2 regions of the Mesorhizobium sp. WSM4847 genome follow, and region 1 is predicted to be linked to the other one. Evidence: predicted binding sites of a transcription regulator. Region 1 holds the regulator's gene; the other holds the start of a gene.
What was found. The regulator LexA, encoded in region 1, represses DNA repair genes until DNA is damaged. The targets are predictions, from matches to a motif close to TGTTCNNNNTGTGTTCNG.
Positions count from the first base shown of each region.

Region 2: a site for LexA is predicted at 3,983-4,000, ahead of parE (DNA topoisomerase IV subunit B). Genes of this name have one in related genera too.

Region 1 is NZ_JBVVPY010000005.1:9,116-24,491, forward strand. Features, by position in the region: gene trpC (indole-3-glycerol phosphate synthase TrpC) at 1-360, shown strand, start outside; gene moaC (cyclic pyranopterin monophosphate synthase MoaC) at 427-924, shown strand; gene AC0L28_RS08265 (molybdopterin molybdotransferase MoeA) at 924-2,129, shown strand; gene lexA (transcriptional repressor LexA) at 2,234-2,971, shown strand; gene AC0L28_RS08275 (ComEC/Rec2 family competence protein) at 2,965-5,421, opposite strand; gene gltX (glutamate--tRNA ligase) at 5,525-6,949, shown strand; gene gltA (citrate synthase) at 7,128-8,456, shown strand; gene lpxB (lipid-A-disaccharide synthase) at 8,601-9,767, opposite strand; gene AC0L28_RS08295 (LpxI family protein) at 9,757-10,659, opposite strand; gene lpxA (acyl-ACP--UDP-N-acetylglucosamine O-acyltransferase) at 10,646-11,479, opposite strand; gene fabZ (3-hydroxyacyl-ACP dehydratase FabZ) at 11,493-11,951, opposite strand; gene lpxD (UDP-3-O-(3-hydroxymyristoyl)glucosamine N-acyltransferase) at 11,953-13,011, opposite strand; gene bamA (outer membrane protein assembly factor BamA) at 13,192-15,376, opposite strand, start outside.
Region 2 is NZ_JBVVPY010000005.1:216,685-232,060, forward strand. Features, by position in the region: gene gcvP (aminomethyl-transferring glycine dehydrogenase) at 1-2,561, shown strand, start outside; gene AC0L28_RS09220 (GGDEF domain-containing protein) at 2,633-3,802, opposite strand; gene parE (DNA topoisomerase IV subunit B) at 4,071-6,122, shown strand; gene AC0L28_RS09230 (DUF2336 domain-containing protein) at 6,179-7,300, opposite strand; gene AC0L28_RS09235 (MaoC family dehydratase) at 7,539-8,015, shown strand; gene AC0L28_RS09240 (HpcH/HpaI aldolase/citrate lyase family protein) at 8,019-8,900, shown strand; gene AC0L28_RS09245 (flavin reductase family protein) at 8,913-9,521, opposite strand; gene AC0L28_RS09250 (nitroreductase family protein) at 9,522-10,106, opposite strand; gene AC0L28_RS09255 (hypothetical protein) at 10,263-11,228, shown strand; gene AC0L28_RS09260 (lysophospholipid acyltransferase family protein) at 11,277-12,215, opposite strand; gene AC0L28_RS09265 (hypothetical protein) at 12,280-12,666, opposite strand; gene thrS (threonine--tRNA ligase) at 12,865-14,841, opposite strand; gene blaOXA (class D beta-lactamase) at 15,008-15,376, opposite strand, start outside.

The DNA.
Region 1 (15,376 bases):
ATGGATGCGCTGGTCGAGGTGCATGACGAGGCCGAGACGGAACGCGCGCTGAAACTGTCGTCGCGGCTGATCGGCATCAACAACCGCAATCTGCGGACGTTCGAAACCAGCATCGAGACATCGGAACGGCTCGCGGCGATGGTGCCGGCCGACCGGCTGCTGGTCAGCGAGAGCGGTATTTTCTCGCACCAGGACTGCCGCAGGCTGGAACGGAGCGACATCGGCACTTTCCTCGTCGGCGAGAGCCTGATGCGGCAACAGGACGTGGCCACTGCGACGCACCTGCTTTTGATGGGCAAGGCGCCCGCCAATGCATCTTCCCGAAAGTCGGAATCGATTTTCGGAGAGCATGATGCATAGATACAAAGCGTTAGAGCGTAGTTTGTGCGTCCAAACGGACGCACGTCGCTCCAGGGTGACCTGACGATGTCGGCCGCCCTCACCCATCTTGGCGCGGAAGGCGAAGCCAATATGGTCGATGTCGGCGACAAGGCGGAGACGACCCGCACGGCAATCGCCGAAGGTCTTGTCTCGATGCGGCCCGAAACGCTGAAAATGATTCTCGACGGCGATGCCAAGAAAGGCGACGTGCTGGGTACGGCGCGCATCGCCGGCATCATGGCGGCCAAGAGGACGCATGAGCTGATCCCGCTCTGCCATCCGCTGCTGTTGACCAAGATATCGGTAGACATCGAACCTGACGCGACGCTGCCCGGCCTGAAGGTCACGGCGCTGGCCCGCGTCACCGGCAAGACCGGCGTCGAGATGGAAGCGCTGACCGCCGTCTCGGTCGCCTGCCTGACCATCTATGATATGGCCAAGGCGGTCGATCGCGGCATGGCCATCTCCGGCATCAGGCTGGTGGAAAAGACCGGCGGCAAATCCGGCGACTACAAGGCGGATGCCGAGGGGGCAGGCCAATAATGGCGCTGCTTGCGGTCGCCGAGGCGCTCGAGCACCTGCTTGCGGATGCTGCGCCCTTGCAGGCTGAAAGCGTCGCCCTGATGGATGCCGCCGACCGCGTGCTGGCGGAGCCGCTCATGGCGCTCCGCACCCAGCCGCCATTCAACGCGTCGGCCATGGACGGCTATGCCGTGCGGGCCGACGATGTCGCGTCCGTGCCCGCGAGACTTTCGGTGATCGGCATGGCGCCGGCCGGACGAGGCTTTGCCGGAACAGTCGGCGCGGCGCAGGCCGTGCGCATCTTCACCGGCGCGCCGCTTCCCGGAGGCGCCGACACCATCGTCATCCAGGAGAATGTCCGCGACCTCGGCGGCGGCATGGTCGAAGTGACCGCGCCGACGGTTGAAGGCCGCAACATCCGCCGCCTCGGGCTCGATTTCTCGCAGGGCGACATGCTGCTGGAGAAAGGCCGCCTGTTTGATCCGGCGGCATTGTCGCTGGCGGCGTCGGCCAACCACCAGCAGGTCCGCGTGGTGAAACGGCCGCTGGTCGCCATCATCGCCACCGGCGACGAATTGCTGCCGCCGGGCAGCGACCTTGGCCCCGACCAGATAATCTCCTCCAATGCCTATGGCGTCGCCGCCGCGGCCCGCTCGGTCGGCGCCAGCGCACTCGATCTCGGCATCGCCGCCGACCGCAAGGACGCGATCGCCGCGCTGGTGACAAAAGCCGTCGACGCAGGCGCGGACGTCATCGTCACGCTGGGCGGCGCCTCGGTCGGGGACCATGACCTCGTCCATGACGTGCTGACCGGCGAAGGCATGGCGCTCGATTTCTGGAAAATCGCCATGCGGCCCGGCAAGCCACTGATGTTCGGGCGGCTGGGCGCCATCCGCTGCATCGGCCTGCCTGGCAATCCGGTGGCCAGCCTGGTCTGCACGCAGCTCTTTCTGAAGCCGCTGCTGGCGCGGCTCGGCGGCCGCGCCTTCCGCCAGGACATGCGTCTGGCGCGGCTCGGCGCCGCCATGCCGGCTAACGATCTCAGGCAGGACTATGTACGCGCGGTGGTGAAGGAAGAAGCTGGCACGCTTGAGGCAACGCCGTTCAGTATCCAGGATTCCTCGATGCTCAGAATGCTGGCCGACGCCAACGGACTGGTCGTACGCGAGCCATTCGCTCCCGCAGCCGCAGCCGGCGCCGCCTGCAGCGTGCTGATGCTACGCTGAACAAAACGTCAACACATTCATTAAACTTTAAATGGTTGCGGAACACAACTGGAACAGATAGTGTTTGTTCTGGGTTTGTTTTTCTGATTCTGTTGGGGGTCGCGATGCTGACACGCAAACAACATGAACTGCTGATGTTCATCCACGAACGGCTGAAGGAAAGCGGCATTCCGCCCTCGTTCGACGAGATGAAGGAAGCGCTCGACCTCGCCTCCAAATCAGGGATCCACCGGCTGATCACGGCGCTGGAGGAACGCGGTTTCATTCGCCGCCTGCCCAACCGCGCCCGCGCGCTGGAGGTGCTGCGCCTGCCCGATTCGATCGCGCCGGGCCTCAATGCGGCGCGCAAATTCTCGCCGAGCGTCATTCAAGGCTCCCTTGGGCAGGGCGGCCTCGGACGCCAGATCAAGCCGGCGCCTTCGCGCATGCGTGCTGCCGGCAATGACGACGACGTCGTTGCCACCGTCTCCATACCGGTGATGGGCCGCATCGCTGCCGGTGTGCCGATCGACGCCATCCAGCACCAGACGCATTCGATCTCGGTGCCACCGGACATGATCACCGGCGGCACGCACTACGCGCTGGAGGTCAAGGGTGATTCGATGATCGAGGCCGGCATCTTCGACGGCGACACGGTCATCATCCGCAACGCCGAAACCGCCCAGCCTGGCGAGATCATTGTCGCTCTGGTCGACGAGGAGGAAGCGACGCTGAAACGATTCCGCCGCAAAGGTGCCTCGATCGCACTGGAAGCCGCCAATCCGGCCTACGAGACGCGCATCTTCGGGCCGGACCGGGTCAAGGTGCAGGGCAAGCTCGTCGGACTGATCCGGCGTTACTGAACGGCAGGCTTCTTGGGTTTCTCGGCCCTGCGGTATGGCGGCAGGCCCCTCGCCTCGCGCGAAAATCGCCGCTGCTCATGCCAAGGCCTGTATGGCTGTCTGACGGCAAAACGGATTTCTGCGCGCGTCTTCGCCGATAGCGGATCGAAGAAGACGGCGGCACTGCCCATGCGAGCGAGCTGCCGTTTGGTGACGACGAGAACCAGCGGGTTGCGGCAGGGTTTGTAATAGGCTGTGGCATCGTCGATGACGATCAAATCCGCAAAGGCACAGGCCGGCCGCGCGGTTTTGCGGTTGTCGGCGAGCGCGATGAGCGCGCCGGACGGATGCCGGGCCAGGCACAGGCCGGCAGTGCAGGTGAAAGGCGCTCCCGGCGGCAGGTCGGCCGGATCGGCGATGTCGAACCGCACATCTCCTTTTTCGAATGTCTCCGGCTCGACGATCGTTGTTGAAACCAGCGCATGTTTCCAGTTGTCGGTGGTGAATTCGTTCGAACGCATCCGGTTGACGGCAAGTTCGCCGCCGCCGATCGGCAGCGCCACCAGATGCGCATCCTCCGAGATCAGCACGTCGGGGGTGCGCGTCTCGGAAATCGTCAGCAGGCCGGCGAGCGCAAAGGGAAGTGCCGCAAGCCGCAGCCATGTCGTCGCCATCGTGGCGATGACTAAGGCGACCGTCACCAGCAGAACCGATTGCAACGAAATCAGGCCGACTGCATCGACCGGCGAACGCTCCGAGATCCATCCCGAAATTGCAATCATCGCCGTCAGGCCCTTGCCCATCATGTAGAGGAAAGGGCCGTCGAGGCCGAAAGGCATTGCCAAGGCGCTGAGGACGGCCAGGAACATGACGATCGTGACGATCGGCATGACGGCCAGATTGGCGAACAGGCTGAGCGGCGAGACGCGCTGGAAGTGCCAGATGGCGAAGAGCGCGGTGGCGCTGCCGGCAATGATGGAGGTCATTGCGATGGTGCCTGCCCCGGCGACGAGCTTGCGCGTGACGAAAGCGACCGGTGACCGTCGCTGTCGCGGCGCCTTGGCCTTGTCGGCACGATAGTCGGACCAACCGGCATAGGCGCCCACGAGAGCCGCAGTCGCGGCGAACGACATCTGGAAGCTTGCGCCGACCACCTCGTGCGGCGACACGACGATGACGGCGATGGCCGAAATCGCCAGGTTGCGCATGGTGAGTGCCGCCCGGTCGAACAGCACGGCGACAAGCATTACCGCCAGCATGATGAAGCTGCGTTCAGCCGCGACCACGATACCGGAAAAGATCAGATAAGCAGCGATGGAGACGAGTGCAGCAGCAGCCGCATATTTTTTGACCGGCCGGCGCGACGAAAAGTCGGGAAACAGCGCAAAGGCGCCGCGCAGCAATCCCATGACGGTGCCGGCGACAAGCGCCATGTGCAGGCCGGAAATGGAGATGATGTGGTAGATGCCGGTGCGCCGCATCGATTCGTTTATCTCTTCGGGGATGCCGGCACGCACGCCGACGATCAGCGCAGCGGCAATCTCCCCCTCGGCACCACCGATGCTGTCCCTGATATGGTCGGCGATGGTTTCGCGCGCCTTCTCGATCGACGAAGAAAGGCGTGCGGTTAACGGTGCATCTTCGGAGACGACGATCTTTGGACTGCCGAGGAAAAAGCCACTGGCACCGATGCCGGCGAAATAGCTGTCAAAGGAAAAGTCAAAGCTGTCCGGTCTGACCGGGCCAGTCGGAGGCAGAAGCCTCACATAGCCGGTTGCCACCGAGCCTGCGGTCATCTCAGCGGGAATCTTGCGTGCCGACACCCTGACACGTTCGGGTGCATAACGCAGTGTCGGCCGGGCGGTCGACATCACGTCGATGGTCAGCCTGATCCGGCCGTTCGCCATCTGGTCGAGCCTGACGACACGGCCGGTCAGCCGGGTCTGGATTTCCGAACCGAGCATCTTCGTTCCGGCGCGCCAGGTTTCAACCTTGGCGGCGAGCACACCAAGCGCGCACAGCAACGCTGCCATGAAGCACAGGTGCGTTTTGCGGCGTGAGCGCGTGACGGCCGCACACAATGCCGTAAGGACCACGACGGCGATGGGCTGGGCAAAGTCCGGTTCGACGGCAAGCGAAAAATAGACGATCACCCCGCATGCCAGGAAAACCGGCACCAGCAGGAAGGCGACGCCCCGGTCGAGTTCCAGGCCGGCTGCCGCGGCCACGCTGTTGCGGACACCGGATGGTGAAAGATGGCTGAGCTGTCGGCGAAAACGAATGACAGGGCCGGGTGCTGAAGCCGGTATCGGCGCCGGGCGATCCGGCGAAAGAGGCTGGATGCTCAGCGGCGACGCAGGCAGCGAAACGGGTAGCGACTCAGTGTGAGGAACGTCGGCAAACAGCGATCGTTCGCTGACGCTTGCGGTCGCGCCCTCGCTCTCGTCCACGCCGCGGCCTGGTCCAGCCATAGGGTTCGCCCCTTGCGCCCTTGACCTCCTATGCTACATGAACGCGCGACGCGCGAAAGTCCGCGCAGCCACATCCGTTTCCTGCGCTTGCCCCGAGAGTTCCATGTCCGACAAGGTCGTCACCCGTTTTGCCCCTTCGCCCACCGGATTCCTGCATATTGGCGGGGCGCGCACGGCGCTGTTCAACTGGCTGTATGCGAAACACACCGGCGGCAGGATGCTGCTGCGCATCGAGGACACCGATCGCGAGCGTTCGACCGATGCGGCAACCGCTGCCATCCTCGATGGGCTCTCCTGGCTCGGCCTCACCTGGGACGGCGAGCCGGTATCGCAGTTCGAGCGAGCGCCGCGCCACCGCGCGGTCGCCGAGGAGCTGGTGCGCCTCGGCAAAGCCTATTACTGCTATGCCGCGCCGGCTGAGCTGGAGGCGATGCGCGAGAGTGCGCGGGCCAAGGGCTTGCCTCCCCGCTATGACGGCCGCTGGCGCGACCGCGACCCGTCAGAGGCGCCGGTTGGCGCCAGGGGCGCGATCCGCATCAAGGCGCCGGCCGAAGGCGAGACGGTGGTGCATGACCGCGTGCAGGGCGAAGTCCGCTTCCCCAACAAGGACCTCGACGATTTCATCATCCTGCGCTCGGACGGCAACCCGACCTATATGCATGCCGTCGTCGTCGACGACCACGACATGGGCATCACCCACATCATCCGCGGCGACGACCATCTGACCAATGCCGCCCGCCAAATGGTGATCTATCGAGCCTTGGGCTGGGAGGTGCCGTCAATCGCGCATATCCCGCTGATCCATGGCGCCGACGGCGCCAAGCTGTCGAAGCGGCACGGCGCCCTCGGCGTTGAAGCCTATCGCGCCATGGGCTATCTGCCCGAGGCACTGCTCAACTACCTGGCGCGGCTCGGCTGGAGCCACGGCGACGACGAGGTCATATCGATCACCGACATGATTGCGTGGTTCGACATCGGCGATGTCAACAAGGGGGCCGCCCGCTTCGACTTCGCCAAGCTCGAGGCGCTGAACGGCGTGCATATGCGGCGCATGAACGAGCCCGAATTGCTCGATATCTTCATCAACACCTTGCCCTATCTCGAAGGCGGCCCGGCGATCGCAGCGCGCCTCGACGACACACGCAAGGCGCAGTTGCTGGCCGCCCTGCCCGGCTTGAAGGAGCGCGCCAAGACGCTGGTCGAGCTGGTCGACGGTGCCGCCTTCCTGTTTGCCGAGCGGCCGCTGCCGATCGACGAGAAGGCGGCGGCGCTGCTCGGCGGCGAGGCGCGCGAGATCCTGCGGGGCGCCCATGCGGCGCTGAAGGCGATTTCAGGGGATTGGACGGCCGCAGCGGCGGAAGCGGCGATCCGCGAATATGCGCTGGCCGGCGGTCATAAGCTTGGCGCAGTGGCCCAACCTTTGCGCGCCGCGCTCACCGGCAAAAGCACCTCGCCCGGCGTGTTCGACGTGCTTGCCGTGCTTGGCCGCGAGGAAAGCCTGGCGCGCGTCGCGGATCAAATCGATTAGCAAAACTGGCCCAAGAAGATTGGCATTGAAAGGTGGGTTTCGCAGTGCAACATTAGATCTTGGCCCAATTTGGCACGCAATCCAATTGCGGGCGCAACGCGCGAACTCCGATACTTTCGACGTGTTGCTTGCAGAAATTTTGCCTTTGCCGACATGAGAAAACAAAAAGGAGTTTGCAATGTCCGAAGCTGCGACAAAAAAGGAATTTGGCGGCAAAACCCACGCGTCGACCGCGAAACTTGAATTCGGCGGCAAAACTCACGAACTCAAGGTGCGAAGCGGCTCGGTCGGACCTGATGTCATCGATATCGGCGCGCTTTACAGCACCACCGGGGCCTTCACCTATGATCCCGGCTTCACCTCGACGGCAAGTTGCGAGTCGGAAATCACCTTCATCGATGGCGATGCCGGCATCCTTTTGCATCGCGGTTATCCGATCGACCAGTTGGCCGAGCACGGCGACTTCCTCGAAGTCTGTTATCTCTTGCTCTACGGCGAACTGCCGACCAAGGCGCAGAAGGACGATTTCGACTACCGGGTGACGCGCCACACCATGGTGCACGAGCAGATGTCGCGCTTCTTCACCGGCTTTCGCCGCGACGCCCACCCGATGGCGGTGATGTGCGGCGTGGTCGGTGCGCTGTCAGCTTTCTATCACGATTCCACCGACATCTCGGACCCCTACCAGCGCATGGTCGCATCGATGCGGCTGATCGCCAAGATGCCGACGATCGCGGCGATGGCTTATAAATACCACATCGGCCAGCCCTTCATTTACCCGAAGAACGAGCTGAATTTCGCGGCCAACTTCCTGCATATGTGCTTTGCCGTGCCGTGCGAGGAATACAAGATCAACCCGGTGCTGGCGCGTGCGATGGAGCGCATCTTCATCCTGCACGCCGATCACGAGCAGAACGCCTCGACCTCGACCGTCCGCCTCGCCGGCTCGTCGGGCGCCAATCCGTTCGCCTGCATCGCCGCCGGCATCGCCTGCCTGTGGGGACCGGCCCATGGCGGCGCTAACGAGGCAGCCTTGAACATGCTGGGCGAGATCGGCCAAGTCGACCACATCCCGGAGTTCATCGCCCGCGCCAAGGATAAGAACGATCCGTTCCGATTGATGGGCTTTGGCCACCGCGTCTACAAAAACTACGATCCGCGCGCCAAGATCATGCAGAAGACCGCACATGAGGTCTTGGGCGAACTCGGCATCAAGGACGATCCGCTGCTCGATATCGCCATGGAACTGGAAAGGATCGCTCTGACCGATTCCTATTTCATCGAGAAGAAGCTTTATCCGAACGTCGATTTCTATTCCGGCATCACGCTGAAGGCGCTGGGCTTCCCCACCACCATGTTCACCGTGCTGTTCGCGGTCGCCCGCACCGTCGGCTGGATCGCGCAGTGGAAGGAGATGATCGAGGATCCGCACCAGAAGATAGGCCGCCCGCGCCAGCTCTATACAGGTGCGCCGGAACGCGACTACGTGCCGATTGCTAAACGGTGAATAGTGAATAGTGAATAGTGAATAGTGAATAGTGAATAGTGAATAGTGAATAGTGAATAGTGAATAGTGAAGCAGGGTCTCTTTGTGGCCTATGCTCAAGCAGGATTTTGACCATTCACCATTCACTATTCACCACTTCACCATTCACCGCTTGATACACCTCATCACGACCCCTGCAGCGATGTCGCCAGACGGTCTGTCGACGGCCATGCGTCTGGCCACCTCGGCAAAACCGCCCTTCTGCCATGCGCGATAGGCGGTGTCGGAAAACAGCGCCTCCAACTGCCGCGCCAGATAGTGCGGTCGCACATATTCGTTGTAGCTCTCCGGCACGATCGGGCGGTCGGCGATGAGATTGGGCAAGGAGGCGCTCCATACGGTGACCAGGCGTTGGGCCATCCGCATGACCGGATCGAGCCGGTAGCAGGAGATCATCGGCACACCCGACAGCGCCAGTTCCAGCGACACCGTTCCCGATGCGATCAGCGCTGCGTCGGCCTTGCCGAAGGCCTGCCATTTGCGCTCGGGATCAAGGATGATCTCCGGCTTCTCGTCCCAGCTTGCCACCGAAGCCCTGACCAGGTCGGCGACATGCGGCACCGTCGGCAACAGCAGGCGCAAGCGGTGTCCGCGAGCACGCAGGATCGAGATCGTCTTGCCGAACGGGCCGGCCAGCCGTCGCACCTCGCCGCGACGCGAGCCGGGCAGCACAAGCAGTGTCTTCACACGATCGTCGGACAGGTCGCGCGGCAGGCTTTGCGCCTTGGCGGCGCCGAGCACGCCCGGATCGTGGGTAAGGCGATGGCCGACATAGGTGCCGGTCGGACCGCCGAGGCGGGCGAGTTCCCTCACTTCGAAAGGCAGGATGCAGAGGATGTGGTCGACATACGGTTTCATCGCCACCGCCCTGCCCGGCCGCCATGCCCAGACGCTCGGGCAGACATAGTGGACGATCGGGATTGCTGGATCGGCGGCACGCACCTTTTTCGCCACGCGCAGCGAAAAATCCGGGCTGTCTATGGTGATGAGGCAGTCCGGCTTTTCATTGGCGACCGCACCGGCCGTCTGGCTGATCCGTCGTATCAGGCGCGGCAGATCGCGCAGGATGGCGCTCAATCCCATCAGCGCGATCTCGCCGCCGTCGAACAGCGGCGTGAGGCCGAGCGCCTGCAAATGCCGGCCGCCGATGCCGACGAGCCGGACCTCGCGGCCGGTCACGCGCTTGAGCGCCTCTACGATGTCGGCGCCAAGCAGGTCGCCGGATTCCTCGCCGGCGACGATGGCGATCTTCAGCGGTCGCTCAGTCGCCATGCACCGGCTCCGCAGCAGGCAGGCCGATCACGAACATGCCGAGCGCGTTGGCGCGAGCGACGACTGTCGGGCCTTCGAGAACCAGCGAGCGGCCGGCTTCGACGGCAATGCCGGCAAGTCCGGCGGCATGCGCCGCCTCGATCGTCTGCGGGCCGATGGAGGGCAGATCGGCGCGCAACTCCTGGCCAGGCTTGGCGCATTTGACCAGGACGCCGCGCGTTCTGCCGGCCAGCCTGCCATGGCCGCGCAACTGCCGTGTTCGATCGAGCAATCCGTCGGTACCCTCGATGCCTTCCAGCGCGATGGCGCGGCCGCCGATCGCAACAGCCGCCTGGCCGATATCCAGCGCGCCGATGGCCATTGCCGCTGCGTGGGCCGCTTTGATGTCGCGCCAGTCGGATTTCCGCGGCGCTGCCTTGGTCAGCGCGCCTTCGGCGGCGACCAGTTCCGGCACGATCTCATGGGCGCCGACCACCTTGATGCCGCTGCGCTCGACCCTTCGCACGAACAGTTTCAACACGGTGTCGTCGCCTTGGGTTACGCCGACAAGAAGGCTGGGCACCCAGGCGAGCAGGCCGAGATTGAGGCGCATGGCGCTCAGCCTGGGGCGGCGTGTGATATGGCCCGCTGTCACCAAATGGGTAACATGACTATTTTTGAGCGTCGGCAGCAGTGAGCCGACATCCTCCAGCCTCAACGTCGCCTGCTCATAGGCGTCGAAGTCGGCTATCCGGTCGACCTCGCCCGCCACTATTACCACGAAGGGAGACTTGCCTTGCCCAGCAAGCGCCTTGGCGACTTCGACCGGCAAACTGCCGCCGCCGGCGATGATGCCGACCCTGGCGTCTGGCGCGAGATCAAGGCCCGTCCGGGTGCCCTCAATCTTCGTCATCGGCATCGTCGCCGCCGCCAGCCTTGAGCGACGGGACGGCATAGTGCCGCTTACCGCGACTGGCGATGAAATCGATGATCTTCATGGCGGTCGGTGACGAGGCGAATTCCGCCTTGGCGAACTCGATGTTTTCGCCGACGGTTCGGGAGCGATCGAAGATCGTCTTGTAGGCCTTGCGCAGCGTGTGGATCTCGGAGCGCGGCAGGCCGGCGCGCTTCAGGCCGATGATGTTGAGGCCGCGAAGGCTGGCGCGATTGCCGACGGCGATGGCGTAGGGAATGACATCGCCGACGAATGCCGAGCAACCGCCGAGAAAGGCGTTGTCGCCGACGCGGACAAACTGATGAACGGCGCTGAGACCACCGATATAGACGTTGTCGCCGATCTCGCAATGGCCGCCCAACGTCGCCTGATTGGCGAAAGTGGCGTTCTTGCCGACGATGCAGTCATGGGCGATGTGGGCGTAGGCAAGGAAGTTGCCGTTGTCACCGATCGTCGTCTCGCCGCGGCTGGAATCGGTGCCGAGGTGCATGGTCACGCCTTCGCGGATCGTGCAGTTCTCGCCGACGACCAGCGTGGTGCGGCCGCCCTTGTGCTTGGTATTCTGCGGCGGCGCGCCCAGTGTCGCCATCGGATACACCTTGGTCGACGCACCGATGGTGGTCGCGCCCATCACCGAGATGTGGCTGACCAGTTCGACGCGGTCGCCGAGCACCGCGTCGGCGCTGATGTGGCAGAATGGCCCGATGCGGACGCCTTCGCCGATTTTTGCGCCGGCCTCGATGACCGACGATGGATGGATGACTGTCTGGATTTTCATAAGCATTCGATCGTCAGTCGCTCGCGACCATCATCGCCGAGATCTCGGCTTCCGCGGCCTTGACGCCGTCGACGAGAGCCTCGCAGGCGAATTTGAGAAGGTTGCCGCGTTTCTTGATTTTCTTCACATGGATCTTCAACTGGTCGCCGGGAACGACCGGTTTACGGAATTTGGCGTTGTCGATGGTCAGGAAATAGACCAGCGACGGTTTTTCGGTGCCTAGGCTGCGGATGCAGATGGCGCCGGCCGTCTGCGCCATCGCCTCGACGATCAGCACGCCGGGCATGACCGGCTGATCCGGGAAATGACCTTGGAAATGCGGCTCGTTTATGGTCACGTTCTTGATGCCGGTGGCGGACTCGTCGCCATCGATATCGATGATGCGGTCGATCATCAGGAACGGATAGCGATGCGGCAGGAGCTTCATCAGCCCCAATATGTCGACCGCCTCGAGCGTTGTCGCCGCAACCATCTCAGCTCTTCCCTCCGTCGCCCGATTTGCGCGCCCTGGCCAGTCTTCGCAGAGCTGCGATCTCCCGCATGGCTTCCGCCATCGGCTGCGCCGGGTACCCTCCCCAAATCTCGCCTGCGGGGACGTTGCTCATGAACCCGCTTCTTGCAGCAAGCTTGGCCCCTGTCCCTACCGTCAAGTGATCCGCAAGACCGACACCGCCACCCATGGTGACGTTGTCGCCCACCGTTACGGAACCGGAAATACCCGAAAGGCCGGCGATTATGCAATTGCGGCCGATGCGGACGTTATGAGCGATCTGGACCAGATTGTCGATCTTGGTGCCTTGACCGATAATCGTGTCGGACATGGCGCCGCGATCGACCGTGGTATTGGAGCCGATCTCGACGTCGTCCTGGATGACGACCCGGCCGATTTGCGGCACGCGCTCCGGACCCTTGGCCCCGGCCACGAAGCCAAAACCGTCCTGGCCGATGCGGGCGCCGCCATGAATGATGACGCGGTTGCCGATCAGCGCGTACTGGATGCTGGCGCCTGGGCCGACATAGCCGTCGCGGCCGAACTGGCAGGAGGGACCGATAACGGCATGAGGAGCAATGACGGTTCCGCTGCCGATAGAAGCGCGAGGGCCGATGATCGCGCCGGCCTCGACGATCGCGCCGGCCTCGACGCGCGCCGATGGATCGATATGGGCATGCGGCGAGATACCGGTTTCGCCGGTCATCGGCGCCGGTGTCGCAGCCGCCGGGAAAAGCAGGCGGCCGACCATCGCGAAAGCCTGTTGCGGGCGCGGATGGATCAGAACCGCGATACCCGCCGGCGCTTTGCCGGCAAATTCGGCGGGGCATAGAACCGCCGCTGCTCGCAGCGATTGCATTAGCGCGAAGTTGCGTCTGCCATCGACAAAGACAAGAGCGTGCTCGCCGCCTTCGCTTGCCGGCGCCAAGGCTTCGATCGATCTATCGGAGAGGTCGGAATCGACAAGCACCGAGCCGGTCAGATTCGCGACTTCGCCAGCCGTATACCGGCGTGATGGCGCGAAGAACACCGGATCGGTCATTCCAGAAGCTATATCCAGCTAGCGCACGACCCCGAAAATCGGAATCGATTTTCGGAAAGGATAATGCGCAAAATCAAAGTCCTGCAGCGTCCTTTGCGCGTCCAGGAGGACACGCGGCGCCGTAGTGTCGAATTACTTTCTTCCGGACCGCTACGGCCCGGACGTATCGTTGCCCGCCGATCAGAACCGGGACGATATGCCGAAGTTGAATTCCTGCACGTCGTCGGTGTCCTCCTTGAGGACCGGGATCGCATAGTCGATGCGGATCGGGCCAAAAGGCGACGCCCACATCAAGCCGACGCCGGCCGAGGCACGCCATTCCATGCTGGTTGTCGATGGATCAACACCCGCCACATCGTTGCCATAAAGTGTCGCCGCATCGGCAAAGACCGCGCCGCGCAGGCCGAAGCTCTCCGGAATGATCGGCATCGGAAACTGAGCTTCCGCCGAGGCGTTGAAATAGGTGGTGCCGCCGAGATGGTCGTCAAAGCCCTGGTTGTCGACAGGACCGATGCCGCCATAGGCGAAGCCGCGGATCATGCGGTCGCTGCTCTGGAAATGATCGAAGATGCGCAGGTCGTCGTTGCCGAAGCCCTGGATATGGCCAGCCCCGCCCGAAATCAAACCAACCAGATCAAGCTGCTCCGACAACGTCTGATAGACGCTGCCGCGCGTTGTCACCTTGACGAATTTGGCGTCGCCGCCGAGGCCGGCGAATTCCGTGGTGACATTGGCGAAGATGCCTTCATGCGGGTTCTTCATGTCGTCGATGGTGTTGTAGACCAGGCCGAGACTGACCGACGACTTGAGCCACGGGCTTTCCGCAATGCCATTTAGGATAGCCGTAGAGACGGTGCAGCCAGGGAGATCGCAATCATCGTCGAGCTTGTACTTCTCCTGCGAGATATTATACGCCAGCTGCGTCGAGATGTCGTCGGTGATCGGCAGGCCGAAACGCACTGTCGCGCCTAGCGTCTCGCTCTTGTAGTCGTCGTATTCCCTGGTCCGGTTGAAGACATCGAAACCGGCGGCAATGCGCCGCCCGAGGAAATAGGGCTCGGTGAAGGAGAAGCTGTAGTCGCGCGAATTCTTGCCGCCGCCCGCCGAAAGCCTGATGAACTGGCCGCGTCCGAGGAAGTTGCGTTCGCTGATCGATCCTTCGATGGTCGGGCCTTCGGTGTCGCCACCGCTCGAATAGCCGGCGCCGACGGAGAACTCGCCGGTCGACTTCTCGACCACGTCGACCACCAGCACCACCTGGTCAGGCTCAGAGCCGGGCACGGTCGAAACCTCGACTTTCTCAAAAAAATCGAGCGCTTCCAGCCGTTTCTTCGCGCGCTGGATGAGAACCTGGTTGAATGCATCGCCCTCACTCACGTCGAATTCTCGGCGAATGACATAGTCGCGTGTCCGGTCGTTGCCGCGGATCTCGATGCGCTCGACATAGGCCTTGGTGCCCTGGTCGATCGTATAGACCACTGAAATGGTGTGGTTCTCGAAATTGCGGTCGCCGCGCGGCGTCACCTGGGCGAAGGGATAGCCGGAACCGGCGACCCTCTCGGTCAATGCAATGATGGTGTCTTCGACGTTCTCGGCGTTGTAGACATCGCCCTTGTGGGTTTCGACCACCGACTGCAGCGATGCGCCCTCGACTTCGGGAATCGTGCTCTCGACGCTGATGTCGCCGAAGGTGTAGCGCTCGCCCTCCTGCACGGTGATGGTCACCGTGTATTTATTGGTGGTTTCGTCGAGCTCGCCGACCGCGGAAATCACCTGGAAATCGGCATAGCCGTGATTGTAATAAAAACGGCGCAGCAATTCCTGGTCGGCGTTGAGCTTGTCTTCGTCATAGACGTCGTCGCGCAGCACGAACGAAAGGATGGTCGAGCGCTTGGTCGAAATGACATCGGACAGGCGACGGCTCGAGTAGGCGCTGTTGCCGACAAAATTGATCGCGGCGATCTGTGTGCGGCCGCCTTCGTTGATGTTGAACACCACGTTCACGCGGTTGTCGCCGAGATCCATGATCTGGGTGGTCACGGCGGCGTCGTCGCGGCCGATACGCCTGTAGGCGGCCTTGACCGCCTCGACATCGGCATCGAGCGCCTGCTGCGAGAACGTTCCACGCGGCTTCAACTGGACCGCCGCCGCCAGCGCGTTGTCCTTGAGCTTCTTGTTGCCCTGGAACAGCACCTGGTTCACGACCTGATATTCGGAAACCTTGATGACCAGCGTCGAACCGACCTGGTTGATCTGGACGTCCGAGAACAGCCCGGTGCCGAACAGCGCCTTGACCGCCTCGTCGATATCGGCGCTGGAAAACGGCCTGCCGGGCTTGATCGTGACGTAGTTGCGGATCGTCTCG
Region 2 (15,376 bases), 210 kb from region 1:
ACGGCGTCCACGTGCCGCCGGTCATCCAGCGCAACCTGTTCGAGAACCCGGCCTGGTATACGGCTTACACGCCCTACCAGGCCGAGATCAGCCAGGGTCGGCTCGAAATGCTGTTCAATTTCCAGACCTTGGTCACCGAACTGACCGGGCTGCCGGTCGCGTCGGCCTCGTTGCTCGACGAGGCGACGGCGGTGGCCGAAGCAGTCGGCATCGCGTTACGCCACCACCGCGATAAGCGGACCAAGGTGGCGCTGGCCGGCACGCCGCATCCGCAGACGCTTGACGTCGTGCGCACCCGCGCCGAGCCGCTCGGCATCGAGGTCGACGGTGACACGATCGACGACAACACAGCCGCTCTGCTGGTCTCCTGGCCCGATACGTTTGGCGTTTATGGCGACCACAGGGCGGCAATCGAGAAAGCTCGCGCCACCGGCGCGCTGGTCGTCTTCATTGCCGATCCGCTCGCCCTGACGCTGACCGACGCGCCGGCTGCGCTTGGCGCCGACATCGCCGTCGGCCCGATGCAGCGCTTCGGCGTGCCGATGGGCTTTGGCGGGCCGCATGCCGCTTATTGCGCCGTTTCCGACAGGCTGACGCGGCTGATGCCCGGCCGCCTGGTCGGCCAGTCCACCGACAGCAAGGGCCGGCCCGGCTATCGCCTCGCCTTGCAGACGCGTGAACAGCATATCCGCCGCGACAAGGCGACCTCCAACATCTGCACCGCGCAGGCGCTGCTCGCCAACATGGCGACCGCCTATGCGATCTGGCACGGCCCTGCCGGGCTGCAGGCGATTGCCGGCCGAATCCATGCATTGGCCAACCGGCTGGCTGACGGTCTCAAGGCAGCAGGAATCTCGGTGCTTGGCGCAAGCCGATTCGACACGGTGACGGTGGAAGTGAAAGGCAGAGCCGGGGCGATTGGCGCCGCAGCCGAAAAGACCGGCCGATTGCTGCGCGTCATCGACGCCGACCGCATCGGCATCAGCTTCGACGAGACCTCGACCGATGCCGATCTGGAGGCGATCGCGGCGCTGTTCGGCGCCAAGCGGGGCGCAGCCGCCGGCAGCACCATGCCCGGAAAACCGCGCGGCAAGGCGTTTCTCACGCAGCCTGTCTTCCGCGAAAACCACTCGGAAACCGACATGATGCGCTTCCTGCGCCGGCTGGCCGACAAGGACCTGGCGCTCGACCGCACCATGATCCCGCTCGGCTCCTGCACGATGAAACTCAATGCCGCCGCCGAGATGATGCCGGTAAGCTGGCCTGATATCGCCAATTTGCATCCCTTCGCCCCGGCAAGCCATTCGGCCGGTTACCGCGCCATGATCGACGAACTGGAAGCCTGGCTGGCGGAGATCACCGGCTTCGACGCGGTGACCCTGCAGCCCAACGCCGGCAGCCAGGGCGAGTATGCCGGGCTGCTCGCCATTCGCGGCTATCACCGCTCACGCGGCGAAGCTCACCGCACGGTCTGCCTGATCCCGTCATCGGCGCATGGCACCAATCCGGCGAGTGCGGCGATGGCCGGCATGAACGTCGTCGTCGTGCGCTGCACCGAAGACGGCAACATCGACGTCGATGACCTGAAAGCCAAGGCGGACGAGCATGCGCAAGACCTTGCGGCGCTGATGTTCACCTATCCCTCGACGCACGGCGTTTTCGAGGAAGGCGCGCGCGACCTCTGCGCCCTTGTCCATGAGCATGGCGGCCAGGTCTATTTCGACGGCGCCAACCTCAACGCGCTGGTCGGTCTCGCCCGCCCCGGCGACATCGGCGCCGACGTCTGCCACATGAACCTGCACAAGACGTTCTGCATCCCGCATGGCGGCGGCGGTCCCGGCGTCGGCCCGATCGGCGTCAAGGCGCATCTGCAACCCTATCTGCCCGGCCACGTCGTCGAAGGCTCGGGCCATGCCGTGTCGGCTGCACCGTTCGGCAGCGCTTCGATCCTGCCGATCACCTGGATGTATATCCGGATGATGGGCGCTTCGGGCCTGAAGCAGGCGACCGAGACGGCGATCATTTCCGCCAATTATGTGGCGACGCGGCTCGGAGCGCATTTCCCGGTGCTCTACAAGGGCAGGCACGAGCGCGTCGCGCATGAATGCATCCTCGATACCCGCGTGCTCAAGGACGGTGCCGGCATCAGCGTCGACGACGTCGCCAAGCGGCTGATCGACTATGGTTTCCATGCGCCGACCATGTCGTTTCCGGTCGCCGGCACGCTGATGGTCGAGCCGACCGAGTCCGAGCCCAAGCGCGAGCTCGATCGCTTCTGCGAGGCGATGATCGCGATATCAGGCGAGGCAGCCAAGGTGGCGGAAGGCGAATGGCCCCTGGCCGACAATCCGCTGGTCAATGCGCCGCATACCGCCGCCGAGGCGCTGGCCGGCCAGTGGACCCATCCCTATTCGCGCCTGGAGGCGGCCTACCCCGCCGGCGATGCCGACACGTCAGCCAAATACTGGCCGCCGGTGTCGCGCATCGACAATGTGGCCGGCGACCGCAACCTCGTCTGCTCCTGCCCGCCGCTGTCGGAATATCTGGGGGCGGCGGAGTAGACCATGATCCCGAAAAGTGGAATCCGGTTTTCGGACAAGATCATGGTCTAACAAGAAGATAGAAGCCTCAATCAGGCAGAACGCAAGGCCGGCGCGTCGGCCTTGCTCGCCTTGTTCTGGGCGACGACGCGATTTCGCCCGGCGCGCTTTGCCGCATAGAGTGCGGCGTCGGCTTCGGCCAGCACATTGTCGAGACTGGTGCCATCCGTCCCGCCAAAGCCGATGCCGCCACTGACTGTGCTGCGCAACGGACCAAGCTGGGTGGCGACGACTTCCGTGCCGAAGGCGACGCTGATCTTGCTCGCAATGTCGTAAGCCTTCTCTTCAGTCATCCGCGACATGACGAGGACGAATTCCTCGCCGCCCAGCCGGAAGGCGTCGACGCCGGTCCTGGAGTATTTTCTGACGACAGCGGCGAAGCGGCGCAGAACCTGATCGCCGACCGGATGACCGAATACATCGTTCGTCTTCTTGAAATGGTCGAGGTCGAACATGGCGACGGACATGAACGGGCCGAAAATCCGCTCGCCGTAGAATGCCGTCAACGCCCGCCGGTTCATCAGCCCGGTCAATGGGTCGGTCATGGTCTCGGCCTTCAGTTCGATCTGCGCCTGCAAATGGTGCAGGGAGAGCGTCAATGCGCCGAGCCCCGTCATGCAGGCGACCGCCACGGCGGAATTCAACCGTTCGGCCCAGTTGTCGGGCGCAACGCCGAGCACCCATTGGCCCTTGACCAGCAGGACCGCGCCGCAAAGTCCGAAGGACAGCGCACAGACGCCGCTCAGGAACGAAACGACCAGCAATATCCGGCGATCATGACCACCTTTGATCCAGAACATCACCCCGATAAGCGAGAGCAGCGCCGTTACCGTCGCGTAGGTGACGATGAAGCCGACGCCGTCAAAGCCCAGCGACGTCGCGCCTGCGCAAACCGCCATCCCAGCCAGGGTCGGCAAGATGGCGCGCCTGTAGTCGTGGACGCCGAGATACTGCATGGCCGACAGGCAGAGGGTCAGAAGGCCCAGGCTGAGAAGCGCAAGTACAATCTGGCAAAGCCAGGGGCTGGGATGCTTGGCATAGTGCCAGAACAAGACCACATGTGCGACGAGCACGAGAATGCCGCACGCCACCGTCAGCACAAAGCGGGCCTGTGGCGCGGTGCACCAGATCGCAAACATGGTGATGCTGAGGCACGTGCCCGACAGCGCTGCCGCAAGCAGGAGCGAACTGTAATCCAACATGCGTAAGCGACAGCCTCTTCTCGGGTTCTTGCCGCATTCTAGGTCAGCAGCAATCCGCGAAGACCCTTTTTCGGCCAACCTTCCGGCGTAACCTCCGGACAAGGTTTACAAAGCGTCGATGCCCTCGGCCCATTTCCGCCGCTTGGTTGTCGAATGGTTTTGCAGTAAGAGGCTCTATCCTCGAACGTAACGGGAACCTCCGTCGCCTGCCCGCAAAAAGCGTGGCAGTATCGGGTGGTGATTCGCAGCATCGCAATCCAGGACCAGCATGAACGACAGCAACGATCTTTTCGGCAATTTGGACAAGCAGCCGCAACCGGTTCGCGCCACCGCGCGCCCGGCCGACCCGCTGGTGCAGGCGGCGAAGCGCCCGGCATCCCGCGACGGCAGCGAGAGCTACAGTGCCGCCGACATCGAGGTTCTGGAAGGGCTGGAGCCGGTGCGGCGGCGGCCCGGCATGTATATCGGCGGCACCGACGACAAGGCGATGCACCATCTGTTCGCCGAGGTCATCGACAATTCGATGGACGAGGCGGTCGCCGGCCACGCGACTTTCATCGATGTCGAGCTTTCGGCCGACGGATACCTGGCGGTGACCGACAATGGCCGCGGCATTCCGGTCGATCCGCATCCGAAATTCAAGAAGCCGGCGCTCGAAGTCATCATGACGACGCTGCATTCGGGCGGCAAGTTCGACAGCAAGGTCTACGAAACCTCGGGCGGCCTGCACGGCGTCGGCGTCTCCGTCGTCAACGCGCTGTCGGACCATCTCGAGGTCGAGGTCGCGCGCGGCCGCCAGCTCTATCGCCAGCGCTTTTCGCGCGGCGTTCCGGTGACCGGTCTGGAGCAGCTCGGCGAGGTGCATAACCGCCGCGGCACCAGGATACGCTTCCATCCCGACGAGCAGATCTTCGGCAAGGGTGCGGCGTTCGAGCCGGCGCGGCTCTACCGGATGACGCGCTCGAAAGCCTATCTGTTCGGTGGCGTCGAGATCCGCTGGACCTGCGACCCCTCGCTGATCAAGGAGAAGGACACGACGCCGGCCAAGGCCGAGTTCCATTTTCCCGGTGGCCTCAAGGATTATCTGAAAGCCTCGCTCGGCGACGAATTCCAGGTCACCCGCGAAATCTTTGCCGGCAAAAGCGACAGGCAAGGCGGCCACGGCTCGCTCGAATGGGCGGTGACCTGGTTCGGCGGCGACGGGTTCCTCAATTCCTACTGCAACACCATTCCGACCGGCGAAGGCGGCACCCACGAGGCCGGCTTCCGCAACGTCTTGACGCGCGGCCTGCGCGCCTATGCCGAGCTGGTCGGCAACAAGCGCGCTTCGATCGTCACCTCGGAAGACGTCATGATCTCGGCGGCGGGCATGCTGTCGGTGTTCATCCGCGAGCCGGAATTCGTCGGCCAGACCAAGGACCGGCTGGCGACGATCGAGGCGATCAGGATCGTCGAGGCCGCGATCCGCGACCCCTTCGACCACTGGCTGGCCGACAACCCGCAGGAAGCTTCGAAGCTGCTCGAATGGGTGATCGCGCGTGCTGACGAGCGGGTGCGCCGCCGCCAGGAGAAGGAAGTCTCGCGCAAGAGCGCGGTGCGCAAGCTGCGCCTGCCCGGCAAGCTCGCCGACTGCACGCAGAATGCCGCGGCCGGCGCCGAGCTCTTCATCGTCGAGGGCGATTCGGCCGGCGGCTCGGCGAAACAGGCGCGCGACCGCGCCAGCCAGGCAGTGCTGCCGCTGCGCGGCAAGATTCTCAACGTCGCCAGCGCCGGCAACGACAAGCTGGCTGGCAACCAGCAGATTTCCGACCTGATCCAGGCGCTTGGCTGTGGCACGCGGTCAAAATACCGCGATCAGGATCTGCGCTACGACCGGGTCATCATCATGACCGACGCCGACGTCGACGGCGCCCACATCGCTTCGCTGCTGATCACCTTCTTCTATCAGGAGATGCCGAGCCTGGTCCGCGACGGCCATCTCTACCTGGCGGTGCCGCCGCTCTACTCGATCCGCCAAGGCGGCAAGGTCGCCTATGCCCGCGACGATGCGCACAAGGACGAACTGCTGCGCACCGAGTTCACCGGGCGCGGCAAGGTCGAAATCGGCCGCTTCAAGGGGTTGGGCGAAATGATGGCCGCCCAGCTCAAGGAAACCACCATGGACCCGAGAAAGCGCACGCTGCTCAGGGTCGACGTGATCGATGCCGAGGCGGCGACCAAGGATGCGGTCGACGCGCTGATGGGCACCAAGCCGGAAGCCCGATTCCGCTTCATCCAGGAACGCGCGGAATTCGCCGAGACGGAAGTGCTGGACATCTGAGCTAACCCGCTCGCGTCGAATGCGGAGTTCCCGGAGTTCTTCGTGAAGGATAAGGCCTAAGCCGCCGCGATCGCCAGCGCGTGACCGCGCGCGTTTTCGCGCAGCGCATCGAGGTGGATCGATTTGACCAATCCGGCGAGATCGCCTTCGGCGGACTGCCCGCCCAATTCCTTCAGCATCAGCCAGCTGACTTCCTGGACGCCGGCGAGGCGCTTGCCATTGGCGACCTCGCGCCAGATCTTCAGCGCGCGCAGGATGATGGCGTGCGTGGCCGCGGCCAGGCCGGCGCTGCGGAGCAGCGCCTGCAGCGCCACGTCGTGCCCGCCGGCCAGCAGCGCCCTCACCCGTTGTTCGGATTGCTGGCTGAGCGCGACCAGCGCCGAGCCGAAGAAATCGACCTTGCCGTGCGCAATGGTGCGAATGATGAAGCTTGCGGTCAGGTCGCCGCGCAGGCGCAGATGCTCGATGAGCGCCGCATGTTCTTCCTGGCGGGTGCCTTCGATCAGCGTCATCGACGCCTTGACGCAGGCGTCGCGCATGACGCGCTCGGTTCTGGCACGGCCCATCAGCGCCAGCACCAGCGGCGAACCTTTTAGCGTTTCACCAAGTTTTATCAGCAGCATATGCCGGCAGTCAGCGGGCAGACGCGCATCCGATATCAGCGCTTCGCGCAGCGAAGGCAGATGGCCATGGCGTTCGGCGATACGGCGGAAGCTGAGCGAAGCGATGTCGGCGCCGCTGTTGGCGAGAAGCGTGGCGCAGGCTTCCGGCTCGCCGATTTCGGCGATCGCGGCGGCGACCGCCATGGAGACGCGCGGACGATCGGCGATCAGTTTCTGGATCGCCTTCTGGCCGCCGGCAACCCGGTCGGTCAGATCGGCATCGGTAAGCAGCGGCGAACGTGCCAGCACCAGGCTGGCGACTTCCGGCTGATCGGACGCCAGCGCGCTGATGATCTGCAGCGGCGCGTGATGGCTCATCGACAGCGCCTCTGCCATCGCCAGCCGCACTTTCGACGAGGCATCGTCGAGCAGCAGCGTCAGCGCCGCCTCCGCCGCGCAGCGATCCTCGAAAGGCAGTTCGGCATTGATGTAGGCGCGGGCCAATGCGCTTGCTGCCGCGGCGCGCTCAGAGACCCTTGCCGTATGAATCCATTTCAGGAAATGCGAAACAACCATGCCGTCCGCTATGCCCCTAGCCCGAGTCCGTTCCCGCCCCAGTGAAGACCGTAGGCAGAAATGGTTTACGAACGGTTCACCATCTTTGTTAACTGCCCCTCTTTGTTAACTGGCTTGCGAGCGCGGTAGGCAGCGCCTATCAACCCTTAGAGCGACTTGCGCGCTTTCGGACGCACAAAGCACGCTAACACTTTGAAGCATCGTACTTTCCAAAAAATCGATTCCGATTTTCGGGGCGATGCGGCAGCGGAGGAGATCGACCATGGCCGGGCTTTATCTGGAAGAGTTCGTCGTCGGCCACGTCTTCCAGCACACGCTGCGGAAAACCGTCACCGAAAGCGACAACATGCTGTTCTCGGTAATGACGCTGAACCCGCAGCCGCTGCACATCGATTTCGATTTCGCCGCCAAAAGCGAATGGGGCAAGCCGCTGGTCAATTCGCTGTTCACGCTGGGCCTGATGATCGGTATTTCGGTGAACGACATCACCGTCGGCACCACCGTCGCCAATCTCGGCATGAAGGAGACGGTGTTTCCGCATCCGGTCTTCCACGGGGACACCATCCGCGTCGAGACGACGGTGGTGTCGGTGCGCGACTCCAGGTCGAAGCCGGACCGCGGCATCGTCGAATTCGAGCACCGCGCCTACAACCAGGACGACGTGCTCGTCGCCAAATGCACGAGGCAGGCGATGATGATGAAGAAGGCGGCCTGACCGATGCGCTCGCTGCTGTTCGTTCCCGGCGATTCGGAAAAGAAGCTGGAAAAGGCGATTGGCGCCGACGCCGACGTGGTCATCGTCGATCTCGAGGATTCGGTCGCGCCACAAAACAAAACCTTGGCCCGCGATATCGCCGCACGCTTCATCACCGAACACGGGCATCAAACCAGTTCCGCAATCTATGTCCGCATCAACGATCTCTCGACCGGCCTGGCGAATGACGATCTGGCGGCACTCGTGCCAGTGAAACCCGACGGCATCATGCTGCCGAAGTCGAACAGCGGACAGGATGTCCAGCAGCTCTCGGCCAAGCTCAGGGTGCACGAGGCCGAAAGCGGGGTCCCGGACGGTGCGATAAAAATCCTGCCGATCATCACCGAAACAGCTGCCGGTGTGCTGGCGACCGCGAGCTACGCCAACGCAAGTGCGCGGCTTGTCGGCGTGACCTGGGGTGCGGAAGATCTCTCGGCAGCAATCGGTGCGCGCACGGCCCGCGACGAGAATGGCCGCTACACCGATGTGTTCCGCTTCGCCCGCACCATGACCATCCTCGCCGCCGGTGACGCGGAAGTCGCGGCGATCGACACGGTTTTCCCAGATTTTCGCGACATGACCGGCTTCGCGGCGGAATGCGCCGAGGCCGAGCGCGACGGCTTCACCGGCAAGATGGCGATCCATCCGGCGCAGGTGCCTGTCATCAACGCCGCCTTCACGCCGTCGACCGAGGCGGTGAAACACTCCCTGGCGATCGTCCAGGCATTCGAGGCGGCTGGAAATCCCGGCGTCGTCGGCATCGGCGGCAAGATGTACGACCGGCCGCATCTCAAGCTGGCAGAGCGGCTTCTGGCACGCGCCAGGGCGGCAGGGATTTCGGCCTAATATTTTCCCAGCCTAGTCTTTTCCCCAATGAGGCCGGCGCAGCGAGAAGATCTTGCTGACGCTGGCATAATCCATATAGCCGAGACGGCCGACATTGCCCGCCCTGACGATATCGAAGATGCCGTCTTTCAGGAAGGCATCGTCGATATGCACACCGACGACTTCGCCGGCAACGACGATGGCGCCGGTCGGTGTCCCGTCCAGCGCCTTTGGACGCATGATCTCCGTCACCCGGCATTCAAGCGCCGCGGGCGCCGCCGCCACGCGGGGTGGCGCAACCAGCCGCGACGGCGCCATGGCGAGATCGGCATAGTCGAATTCGGTGACGCCGCGCGGCGCATCGACCGCGGTGCGGACCATTTTTTCAGCGAGATCGCGGCTGACGAGATTGGCGACGAACTCGCCCGTTTCTTCGGCGAATGTGGCGCTGTCCTTCTCGCCTTCGGATGAAAACCAGACGATGAAGGGCCGCGTCGAAAACGCATTGAAGAATGAATAGGGGGCGAGGTTGACCTCGCCGGCCTTGTTCACCGTCGAGATCCAGCCGATCGGCCGTGGCGCCACGATCGCCTTGGACGGGTCATGCGGCAGCCCGTGGCCTTTAGACGGCTCGTAGAACATTCAGCCCACCCATGGCCCTGCATAATCGCCATAGAGCTTTGCCGGATCCGGCCGCGGCCGCTCCGGCGCCGGCCCCTGATAGGAGCCGATATGGATGAAGCCGACCACCCGCTCATGCGGCGCCAGCCCCAGGATCGCCCTGCCCTCCGGCACGTCGGAATACCAGTTGCTGATCATGTTGGTGCCATAGCCCAGCGCATTGGCTGATAGCATCAGGTTCATCGCCGCCATGCCGCCGGACAGGAACATCTCCCATTGCGGGATTTTTGGGTTTTCCTTCGGGCTCGACACCACGCCGATCACCAAAGGCGCGCGCGAAAAGCGCGCCAGTTCCTGGTTATGGCGGCCTTCCGGCAGCGGCCCTTCGCGCTGTGCGGCAAGGGCCGCCAGCTTCTTGCCGATCTCGACGCGCGCCTCGCCCCGGTAGAGGATGAAGCGCCACGGCTCGAGCCGGCCGTGGTCCGGCACCCGCGAGGCGGCGGCAATCATCGTCGCGATGTCAGCGTCGCTGGGCGCCGGTTCCTTCAACTCCGGGATCGGCGCGGAATTTCGGGTCAGCAGAAAGTCGATGATCGGCGACGCCATGGGCGCAAGTCTCCTTGGAATTTGAGCTGAAGCGCACCATCGGGGCATCGGGCGGCTCGGGCTTGGCGCGGCGCGCCGCACAAAGAGCCCTCCAGTAGAAGCTGATCGGACTTTTGAGCCTTGAAATTGCCACCGCCTTGGGCTTCAACGCAAGCCATGTTTGAGGGGACATCGCGACTTTTCCCGATCTGGCTCGCAGCCGCACTGTTGATGGTGCCGGTTTCGCTTGCCGTCGCGCAGGATGCGGACGGCCTCGGTGATCTGAAACTTCCCGGAATGTCGAACTATGCGCCCCCAAAAAGCGAGGCACCGCTGGCAGCGGCGAGCAGCGGGGCGATTACGCTGTCGGCGCAATTGACCGACAAGGGCGCCGACATCACACGCGGCATCGTCTGGCGCGTCTTCAAGCCTGACGCCACCGGCGACGGCAAGCTGCCGATGGTCGCTTCCGCCCATGGCGGCAGCGCGGTGTTCCAGCTCGAGCCCGGCAGCTATCTGGTCCACGCCTCTTACGGCCGGGCCGGAGCCACCAAGCGCATCACCGTCGGCAAGGACGCCAAGCGCGAAAGCCTCGTGCTCGATGCCGGCGGACTCAAGCTCGACGCCGTCCTGTCAGGCGGGGTGCGCATACCGCCGAAGAAACTGCGCTTTTCGATCTATGAAGGCCAGGCCGAGGCCAATCACGATCGCGCCCTGATCATACCCGACGTCGAGCCGAACAGCGTCGTGCGGCTGAACGCGGGCGTCTATCACGTCGTCTCGACTTATGGCTCGGTGAATGCGGTCATCCGCTCAGACATCCGCGTCGAGGCCGGCAAGCTGACCGAAGCAGCCGTCGAGCATCGTGCGGCGGAGATGACCATGAAGCTGGTGCGCGAGCCGGGCGGAGAGGCGATCGCCGACACCTCCTGGTCGTTGCTCAACGAATCCGGCGATCCCATCCAGGAAACCGTCGGCGCCTTTGCTTCGATGGTGCTTGCCGAGGGCGACTACACAATCATCGCCAAGAACCGCGACCGCATCTACCAGAAAGATTTTACGGTCGTGGCCGGGCAGAACCAGGAAATCCAGGTTTTGGCCACGGAGGCCTCGGCGATCGATCCTCAGGAAGGCGCGGACTAGACGTCCGAACCCTGTGCGGGAACCGGTCCAGCAGCGTATGATTGCCGATCAAGCCGCGTTACGCATGCGTTGCGGCAGAAACTGGCCGCGGCCGCGCGGTTCCGCCGGAGCCAGATCGAAGACAGCCCGGTAAAGCCGCTCGAGCAAAGCCTTGCGGTCGCCCACCTGCTCCAGTTCGTCCCATCCCAGCACGTCGCCGACGCGCACGTCGATCGATTTGCCGGACAGCCGACCGAATTCGTGGATGAGCAGCGAAGTACGCAGCGTCAGCGAAGCCCTGCCGACGAACTTCGCGACGCGCCCGTCACGCTCGGCCAGGTTCATGGGTCCGCTGACCAGGTGGAACAGCCGCCCGTTCTGGCCGGAAAAGTGCATTGGGACAACCGACGCCTTGGCATCCCTAACGAGACGGGCCGGAAACATCTTCCACGGCAGGTCGCGCGCCCGGCCAAAACCTTTCGGCGCGGTGGCGACGCCGCCCGCGGGGAAGACGACGATGATGACGCCGTCTTTCAGCAGCCGCATCGCCTCATGGCGCACCGCCATGTTGTTCCTGAGCGCGTCCTTGGTCTCGGAAAAGTCGATCGGCAGCGAATAGGGCTCTATCTCGCGGATCTTGAGCAGATCCTTGTGGATCATGACACGGAACGGGCGCTGAAGCTGCTCGGCCAGCGACAGCACCGCAATGCCGTCGCCGATGCCGAACGGGTGGTTGGCGACGATCACCAGCGGCGTGTCAGGCAATTTTTCCGGCGGCCATTGGCCGGTGGTCCGCACCCTGACATCGATCAGCTCCAGCATGCGGCTGAACACGCGCTCGCCGCTCGGCACCACATGGCGGCGCCAAAAGTCATAGAGCGCCGCGAAGCGGTCGCGGCCGGACAGGCCTTCGATGGAGTGGATGAACCAGCGCGTCAATGTCGGCTGATGCGGGCTGGCATAGGAGAGCTCGGGAAACGGTCTTTCGCGCATCTTCAGCTTGAGCATGAGGCTCGTTACCAGGCTGGCGTGACAAGCGTGTGAACCTCGTCCGGCCCGATGCGGACGAGATTCACCCGCGCGCGCCGTTTTCCAAGTCGCGGAGATAGCTCAACACCGCTTCAAAATGCCCTTTGGCCACCAATTCGGCTGCGGTCTTATGATCGTACTCGGCGATCGGCTCGTTTCGATACCCGTAAATAGCTTTGCTGATGTCTCCGGTGAGCGTCGCCGCAGCCGTGATCGCCTTGATCATTTCGCGCATCCGGCTTTGCAGTCGCTCAGAGGCCGGGTTGCGAAGCGTGTTTCGGTGAACACCAGTCAGATCGGCCAGGTTCGTCACCTGGACCCCAAGCGCCTTTGAGAAGCGTTTTGGTGAAATGTATGGCGTGCGAGGTTCCTGAAGGCTCTCCACGAAGCCCGACACCATGGCTGCCTGCGTATTCTGAGCGACTGTCATCGATCTCTCCGGCGCGCCTGCAATGGCACTTGTTGGCACAATATGTGCACATTTCTTGCATCAAGTGCCGATTGCCCCGTCAGCTCTCAGGACAAAGAAATAAACTGCGACGGAAATACGAAGCGCTGCGACGTCAACCTTGTCGGCGTGAACTTCGCCCGGATTACTGCCGACAAGGATGCGCCATTGGAGCCAGGGTCAGGCCACTCGTTTGCGCCTGCGGTCGGGCGTCACCGCTTCTTCGGCAAGCATCGCCACCGCCTGGCCAAGGCCGAGCGACTCCTGGTCGCGCGAGCCGAGCCGGCGGATGTTGACCGTCTCTTCCTCCGCCTCGCGCTTGCCGCAGACGAGGATCACCGGAACCTTGGCCAGGCTGTGCTCGCGGACCTTGTAGTTGATCTTCTCGTTGCGAAGATCGGCTTCCGCCAACAGTCCGGCCGCCTTCAGCTGCGCGACGACCTTTTGCGCGTAATCGTCGGCATCGGAGGTGATCGTCGCAACCACCACTTGCAGCGGCGCGAACCACAGCGGGAAATGGCCGGAATAGTTCTCGATCAGGATGCCGAGGAAGCGCTCCATCGAACCGCAGATGGCGCGATGCACCATCACCGGCTGCTTTTTTTCCGAATCCGAGCCGATGTAGAAGGCGCCGAACCGTTCCGGCAGGTTGAAATCGACCTGCGTGGTCCCGCATTGCCAATCGCGGCCGATGGCGTCCTTCAGCACATATTCGAATTTTGGCCCGTAGAACGTGCCCTCGCCCGGATTGACGCCGGTCTTGATCCGGTTGCCCGACCGCGCTGCGATCTTGTCGAGCACGTCCTGCAGCACGCCCTCGGCATGATCCCACATAGCGTCGGTGCCGACCCGTTTTTCGGGACGCGTCGCCAGCTTGACGGTGATTTCGTCGAAGCCGAAATCGGCATAGGTCGACAGGATCAGGTCGTTGATCTTGATGCACTCGTCGGCGAGCTGTTCCTCGGTGCAGAAGATGTGGGCATCGTCCTGGGTAAAGCCGCGCACGCGCATCAGCCCATGCAGCGCGCCGGACGGCTCATAGCGATGCACATTACCGAATTCCGCAAGTTTTACCGGCAGATCGCGGTAGGACTTCAGACCGTGCTTGAAGATCTGGACGTGGCCGGGGCAGTTCATCGGCTTCAGTGCAAACATCCGGTCGTCGTCGGTGTCGTCGCCGGCAACCGTCACCTTGAACATATTGTCCCGGTACCAGCCCCAGTGACCTGACGTCTCCCACAGGCTTTTGTCGAGCACTTGCGGCGCGTTGACTTCCTGATAACCCTGCTCGTCGAGGCGGCGGCGCATGTAGTTGACCAGGTTCTGGAACAGCCTCCAGCCCTTGGCATGCCAAAAGACGACGCCCGGCCCCTCCTCCTGGAAATGGAACAGGTCCATCTCGCGGCCGAGCTTCCTGTGGTCGCGCTTTTCGGCTTCCTCCAGCATGGTCTGATAGGCATCGAGCTGCGCCTGATCGGCCCAGGCCGTGCCATAGATGCGGGTCAGCATCGGGTTGTTCGAATCGCCGCGCCAATAGGCGCCGGCCACCTTCATCAGCTTGAAGGCGCTGCCGATCTGTCCGGTCGAGACCATATGCGGGCCGCGGCAGAGGTCGAACCAATCGCCTTGCGCATAGATCTTGAGGTCCTGATCCTCGGGAATGGCGTCGATCAGTTCCAGCTTGTAGCGCTCGCCCTTGTCGGCAAAGATCTTTTTCGCCTTCTCGCGCGACCACACCTCTTTGGTGAACGGCTTGTTGCGCGCGATGATCTCGCGCATCTTCTTCTCGATCACCGGGAAATCATCGGGCGTGAACGGCTCGTTGCGGGCAAAATCATAGTAGAATCCGTTCTCGATCACTGGGCCGATGGTCACCTGCGTACCCGGCCACAATTCCTGCACGGCTTCGGCCAGCACGTGCGCTGCGTCATGGCGGATGAGCTCCAGTGCGCGCGGGTCTTCGCGGGTGATGATCTCGACCTTGCCGGACTTGCCGAGCGGGTCGGAAAGATCGCGCACCACGCCATCGATCGAGTAGGCGACCGCCTTCCTGGCCAGCGACTTCGAGATCGATTCCGCCAGGCCGGCGCCGGTCATCGCCGCTTCGTAGTCGCGGACGGAGCCATCGGGAAATGTCAGGGAAACGGAATTCAGCATAAAATTCTCCTATCCAGTCCCGCAAACGAACGCGGGTGGTGAAATGCATGTCACCCAAAAGTGTGCAGCGGTTTTTGGCCGACGACATGCATAAAGTAAAAAGCCGGATGCGTCCGGCGGCAGTCTTTTATGGGCAGATTTTCGTGCCGTAAAGGCGAATGACCAATCACTTGCTCCTGTCGACGAGATTCGGCAGCTCTTTCAGGAACATCGTCCGCGCCTGAGGCCCCTTCGGCGTATCGGAACGTTTCGTATCGATTACCAGGCGGGCAAAGACGATGCTGCGCGCATCCTTGTTCGCCCAGCCGACAAACCAGCCAAGCGGGCCCTTGTCGGCGCTTTCGCCAAGCCTGGTGGTCCCGGTCTTGCCCTGCACCGTCCAGCCACCTGACCGGAAGGTCGGCAAGATCGCTTTGGTCATCGCGTGGGCTTTGGCCGAAACCGGCAGTTCGCCGGCAAGCAGCCGGCGCATGAAATTCACCTGTTCGACCGGCGATATCTCAAGGGAAGAATTCACCCAGGACCGGGTGAGGCC